DNA from 2 places in the Qiania dongpingensis genome. Region 2 is predicted to be linked to the other one. Evidence: riboswitches for the same ligand, from Rfam matches in the RefSeq annotation. Region 2 holds a riboswitch; the other holds the start of a gene.
What was found. Region 2 has a riboswitch for lysine ahead of dapA (4-hydroxy-tetrahydrodipicolinate synthase). Riboswitches for the same ligand answer to the same signal wherever they lie in the genome.
Positions count from the first base shown of each region.

Region 1: it holds a riboswitch for lysine, as region 2 does, so the genes downstream of both, H9Q78_RS04500 (hydantoinase/oxoprolinase family protein) here and dapA (4-hydroxy-tetrahydrodipicolinate synthase) in region 2, are expected to answer to the same signal.

Region 1 is NZ_CP060634.1:952,577-955,994, reverse strand. It holds gene H9Q78_RS04500 (hydantoinase/oxoprolinase family protein) at 1-1,381, opposite strand, end outside; lysine riboswitch at 1,571-1,717, opposite strand; gene H9Q78_RS04495 (aldo/keto reductase) at 1,762-2,889, opposite strand; gene rpsT (30S ribosomal protein S20) at 2,978-3,241, opposite strand.
Region 2 is NZ_CP060634.1:1,363,351-1,366,768, reverse strand. It holds gene H9Q78_RS06545 (single-stranded DNA-binding protein) at 166-792, shown strand; gene H9Q78_RS06540 (cob(I)yrinic acid a,c-diamide adenosyltransferase) at 863-1,363, shown strand; lysine riboswitch at 1,419-1,593, shown strand; gene dapA (4-hydroxy-tetrahydrodipicolinate synthase) at 1,705-2,598, shown strand; gene dapB (4-hydroxy-tetrahydrodipicolinate reductase) at 2,678-3,418, shown strand, end outside.

The sequences.
Region 1 (3,418 bases), 410 kb from region 2:
CTTCTATGAGCTCGGCCGCATGAAGCGGACCGGCGCCTCCGAAAGCTACCAGTGAAAAGTCAGTGGGATTATAGCCTTTTTCCACAGTGACGTTTTTGATTTCCTTCACGATGTTGGAATTGCCTACGGTGATGATGCCGCGGGCCGTTTCTTCCACATTCATATCGATTTTCTCAGAGAGGTTTTCCACTGCTTTGAAGGAGAGCTTGGAGTCAATGGGAAGCTGACCGTTTAACAGCTCTTTGTTATTCAGATGTCCGAGGATCACGCGGGCGTCTGTGATGGTGGCTTCCTTTCCGCCGCGGGCATAGCAGGCGGGTCCGGGATCGGCTCCGGCGCTCTGAGGGCCGACCTTCAGGATGCCGCCGCTGTCCACCCAGGCAATGCTGCCGCCGCCGGCACCGATGGTGGAAATATCAATGGAGGGAATCCTTACGGGATACCCGCTGATGTTTTTATCCTTGGAGCTTTCTATATTGCCGTTTACGATCATGCTGATATCGGTGCTGGTCCCGCCCACATCGAGGGTAATGACGTTTTTATAATCGATCAGATTCGTCAGATACTGTACGCCGATGACACCTGCGGCCGGGCCGGAAAGACCGGTCTTTATGGGATAAGTGGCAGCCTCCCGGATGGACATGAGTCCGCCGTTGGAATGGTTGATATATACCTTTTTGATTCCGATCTGCTCCAGAGTATGTCTCAGGCTGTCCAGGTATTTTTTTACCTCGGGGCCGACAAAGGAATTGAGGACCGTACCGCAGAGCCGTTCAAACTCACGGAATTGATTGGAAATCTCACTGGAGGTGGAAATGTAAATTCCAGGCATATGCTCTTCAATGAGGGCTTTTACCCTTGCCTCGTTCTCGGGATTTAAGTACGCATTTAAAAATAAGACGGCGACAGCCTCGGCACCGCTCTTTTTAAGCTCTTCAATCAGCGCCAGGATTTCTTCATCCTGGAGTGCGTCCAGGATCTCACCCTTATAGTTCATACGTTCCGTCAGCTCAAACCTCAGATTTCTGGGAACCAGGACGGGAGCCTTGTCCATCTGAAGATCATAAAGATCCGGACGTTTCTGCCGTCCGATCTCCAGGAGATCACGGAAGCCCTTTGTGGTCACCAGGGCCGTGCGCGCTCCCCGGCTTTCCAGGATGGCGTTGGTTGCTACGGTAGTTCCGTGGATGAAGCGATCTACATTTTCATAATTCAGACCGTATTTTTCCACGATCTTACGGACGCCTCCCACGACTGCCTGGGACTGGTCCTTTAAAGAGGATGGCAGTTTATAGACCATCAACTCGCCGGTTGTTTCATCAATTGCGCATATGTCGGTGTTGGTGCCGCCGACGTCGACGCCGATTCTGATTTTATTCACGTTAAATCTTCTCCCCTCGTTTATAATAAAAGAGCAGTCACGTGCATGGTATATGCACATGGCTGCTTTACATCATTGCAAGCTGTAATCCAAAACGTTCCGGCTGCGGTACGCCCGGAAAAGCTGGTATTAATGTCCTGTAGTGTCAAACTCACTTTTTCTGTCGTCCAATTAACTCCATGCCCCCAGGTATATCATAGTGCTCTTTTGAAGCTTGGCGGGCTTCAAAAACAGTCTTGCACCTATTCGATGCAAGCCCAAGCGCAAAACGCTTTCGGCAGATTTCCCTTTCCCACAGGCTGTGGTACTGATGATTTCCGCGCCCCTATACATACCTAACAATTATAGCGAATCAAGACGTCAAAGTCAACTGAATCCCTTTACTTTTCAAAAATATCGGCAATTACCTTTAATTGGTCCGTGATTTTGATGTGCTGCGGGCAGTGGCCCTCACAGCTGTGACATTCAATACAGTCGGACGCGGCGCCGCGTCCAAGGGCCTGGCGCCTGTAGTGCATCTGAGGGAAATTGTTCTGTCCATATTGCTTCATCAAGTTATAAACAGAAAAATAACCGGGGATGTTGATATCCATCGGACATTCATCGACGCAGTATTTACAGCTGGTACAGGGAATGGCCTGGATTTCCCGGAGGACATCTGTCACACGGGAAATTCGTTCCAGCTCCTCTTTGCCAAGGGGATGAAAATCTTCCATGTAAGAAAGATTGTCTTCCAGCTGGGAAAGAGAGGACATCCCGCTGAGGACCATCATGACCCCTTCCTGGGACGCGGCGAAACGGATCGCCCAGGATGCCGGGGAAGCGTCCGGAGAATATTCACGAAAGATTTCTGCGGCCTTTTCGGGGAGGTTTGCCAGACCGCCGCCCTTGGCCGGTTCCATAACGATGACCGGCTTTCCAAACCGGCGGGCTGTTTCCAAACATTTTCTGGATTGGATGATTTCACTGTCCCAGTCTATGTAATTAAGCTGAAGCTGGACAAATTCCATCTCCGGATGGGCGGTGAGAATCTCCTCCAGGACATCGGCGCGGTCATGAAAGGAAAAGCCGATGTGACGTACTTTTCCTTCCGCTTTCAGCTTTTTCATGAATTCAAATCCGCCGTACCGTGTGGTTTCTTCAAAACGGTCTCTTGCCATGTTATGGAGAAGATAGTAATCAAAATAATCCACCTGGCAGCGCTTGAGCTGAGTATCAAAGAAGCGTTCATAATATTCCGGCCCTTTGACCAGGAAGGTGGGCATTTTATCGGCCAGAAGATAGGCGTCGCGGGGATACCTCTTTACCAGCGCCTCGCAGACCGCCTCCTCAGAATGTTCCTTATGATACGGATAGGCGGTATCGATGTAGCAGAAACCCTGGGCGAGATATCGGTCGATCATTTTGGAATAGGTGTCGATATCAATGGATGTAGGGTCATCGGGATTCAGGAGCGGAAGACGCATCGCGCCGAAACCCAGTCTTTTTTGCGGATTCAGTTCTGCCATGGAAATTCTCCTTTTCTCATTTAGAATAAAAAATCCTGTCAGCACACCATTCTGACAGGATTCCACTTCGGTTTATTCAAGTTATGATTTATGCGATTTTATTTACCGCTTTTGTCAAACGGGCAACTTTTCTGGAAGCAGTGTTCTTGTGGTAGATACCCTTGGAAGCAGCTTTGTCGATTTCGCTGATAGCAACCAATAAACCTGCCTGTGCTGCAGCCTTGTCACCGGCAGAAATAGAAGCTTCAACCTTTTTCACCACGGTCTTTACCTTGGATTTAATTGCTTTGTTCCTGGCAGTTTTTGCTTCAGCCACCAGAACCCTCTTCTTTGCGGACTTAATATTTGCCAATTTGTACACCTCCAAATCAAATAAAATTGTCTTCATTTATCTGGTTTGCATTAAAGCCGGACACGGACAGTCTAATGTAAACATACTTTTATATTCTATAGGAAAAAGCAAAGGCTGTCAATACATATTTCGGGAAAAATTGTAAAAGATAGTAGCAAAAATGAACTGGAAAAACTG
Region 2 (3,418 bases):
TTTTCCAAAACGCTACCATATATTGTAGTATACCCAGTGATAAAAGTAAATGAAGAAAAATTTAAAAATTTATGTATAAAATCCCCAGTTAAGGAATACACATAATATTAGCCTGAATTACCAGGTAATCAAAAGGACGAAACAGTGTTGAAAGGAGAAATACTAATGCCAGAGAAAATCATGGAGAACAACAAAGTCACCGTAATCGGAGAGATCATATCGGGGTTCACCTTCAGCCACGAAGTGTTTGGTGAGGGCTTTTACCTGACGGAGATCTCGATCAACCGTCTGAGCGATCAGACAGATGTCATCCCGCTTCTTATTTCGGAACGCCTGATCGACATCACGGGGGACTACGCTGGGATGCTGGTGGAGGCCACCGGGCAGTTCCGTTCCTATAACAGACATGAGGGAACAAAGAACCGTCTGGTCTTATCCGTATTTGTAAGAGAGATCGCTTTTTTGGAAGAATTCAACGATTATACGAAAACGAATCAGATTTTTCTCGATGGATACATATGCAAGGCGCCGATTTATAGAAAAACGCCTTTGGGACGTGAAATAGCAGATCTTTTGGTGGCTGTGAACCGTCCGTATGGAAAATCCGATTATATTCCCTGCATTGCCTGGGGACGGAATGCGAGATATGCGTCAGGCTTTGAAGTCGGAAGCCGGATCTGCGTATGGGGCCGTGTACAGAGCCGGGAGTACGTAAAACGGATCAATGAAACGGAAAGCGAGAAGAGGGTGGCTTATGAGGTATCCGTCAGCAAGCTGGAATGGGTAGAATAAAGTTGCAATATCTGGCAAACGGTGGTAAAATATAAGGGATATACGACGAGTGGAACCTGGAGGGGGACCCATGAAAAAAGGAATCGTTCATGTTTTATGCGGGGAAGGAAGCGGAAAAAGCGCCTGTGCCATAGGTCTGGCAGTGAAAGCCGCCGGACGCAATAAGAATATCGTGATTATTCAGTTCCTGAAAGGCAGGAACGAGGAAAATGAGATGAGCAAGCGCCTGGAACCGGAGATCAAGGTCTTTTCCTTTGAGAAATCCGATAAGCCTTTTTCTGAACTTTCTTCGGAAGAGAGAAAAGAGGAAGCGACAAACATGCGCAATGGCGTGAACTTTGCCAAAAAGGTGCTTTCCACCAGGGATTGTGATGTGCTCATCCTGGATGAGATTCTGGGGTTGGTGGATTACGGTATTATTGAGGCGGCCGATATCGCGAAGCTTCTGGAGGCGAAGGATGACGATGTGGATGTCATTATGACGGGAATCGTATTCCCCGATGAGCTTTATGGCTGCGTGGACAGCATTTCCAGGATTGATTCAGAGGATATTAAGAAATCCTGCTGCTGACAGGTTGACAATGCCATATTTTGGTGTTATGATGACCAAAACCAATAAATTGAATAACAAATGTAGAGGTTGCGTTTTTCATCAGTATGCTGGCTGATATGTACAGGCATAGAAGAGGCCGGGAGAAAGGGAAGAACGCCGAAGGAACGAATAGCCTGAATAGGAGTTCCTGGGCGTATGGTTAAGAGCTATATGACTGTCATCCAGCCGGATGGAGCGCTACTTAAAGGATTTCAGCATGGAATATTTTACGTGCTGGTCATAGAATCTTTAGAGCTGGCCTTCTGGTCAGCTCTGTTTTGTGCTATGGGGAAATTCATTAATGTGAAGGAGGAAATGAGATGGCAATATTCAAAGGAGCAGGTGTAGCGATTGTAACCCCTTTTCATGAAGACGGAAGTGTGAATTATGAAAAACTGACAGAACTTTTGGAAGAACAGATCGCAGGCGGCGTGGACAGTATCATAATCTGCGGGACGACAGGCGAGGCATCCACTTTGAGCCACGAGGAGCATTTGGATGTAGTCGGACATACGGTAAAGGTGGTAGACGGACGGGTGCCGGTAGTCGCGGGCACCGGTTCCAACTGCACGGAGACTGCGATCTACCTGTCTGTGGAGGCCGAGAAACTGGGGGCTGACGGGCTTCTGCAGGTAACCCCTTATTACAATAAGGCGACACAGAAAGGGCTGATCGCTCATTTCACCGCAGTGGCGGAGGCAGTGAAGATTCCGATCATCCTTTATAACGTACCCAGCCGCACCGGCTGCAATATTCTGCCGGAGACTGCGGTTTACCTGGCGAAACATGTGCCGAACATCGTAGGGATCAAAGAGGCCTGCGGAAATATTTCCCAGATCGCGAAGCTGGCTCATCTGGCAGACGGCTGTCTGGATATTTATTCGGGAAATGACGATCAGATCGTGCCGCTTCTGTCACTGGGAGGAATCGGCGTGATTTCAGTCCTGGCCAATGTCGCTCCCAGGCAGACTCATGATATTGTCATGAACTTTTTGGAAGGGCGGGTAATGGAAAGTGCGAAAATGCAGCTGGAGGCCCTTCCTCTGATTGACGCGCTTTTCTGCGAGGTGAATCCGATTCCGGTGAAAACGGCCATGAATCTGATGGGAAAAGAATGCGGGCCGCTCCGCGGACCTTTGTCCCCCATGGAGCCGGAGAACGTGGAGAAACTGAAGAAAGCCATGACGGATTATGGCCTTTTGCTGAAAGCATAAGACAGACAGGAAGACAAACGCCGGCAGACCTTAAGATATGGTGGGATGCCGGCGCATCCGTTCATAAAGGAGAGAGAATATGATAAGAATCATCATGCATGGCTGCAACGGCCATATGGGACAAGTGATCACCGGACTTTTGGCCGCGGATGCGGATGCACAGATCGTCGCCGGTGTCGATCTGTCGGATCATATACAGAATACTTATCCTGTATATGCTTCTTTGGAAGCGTGCAGGGAAGAAGCAGATGTCATCATTGATTTCTGTTCCGCGAAAGCAATCGAGAGTCTTTTGGATTACAGTGTGAAAAGGCAGATTCCTGTGGTGATCTGTACTACGGGGATATCCGAGGAACAGATGGAGAAAATCCGGGAGGCGGGCAGGTCGGTGGCCGTTCTTAAATCGGCGAATATGTCCCTGGGGGTCAACATGCTTTTGAAGCTTTTAAAAGAGGCGGCCCAGACGCTGGCTCCGGCAGGCTTTGACATTGAAATTGTGGAAAAGCATCACAACCAGAAAGTGGATGCGCCCAGCGGCACAGCGCTTGCGCTGGCGGATTCCATAAATGAGGCTTTGGACAATGAATATGCTTATAAGTATGACCGTTCAAATGAACGGGTAAAGCGTCCGAAAAAAGAGATTGGGATCAGCGCTGTACGGGGCGGGAACATTGTTGGAGAGCATGAGGTGATATTTGCCGGTACCGACGAGGTAGTCGAATTTAAGCATACGGCTTATTCCAAGGCCGTATTTGCGAAGGGGGCCATAGAAGCCGCAAAATTTCTGGCGGGAAAACCGGCCGGATTTTACGATATGAGC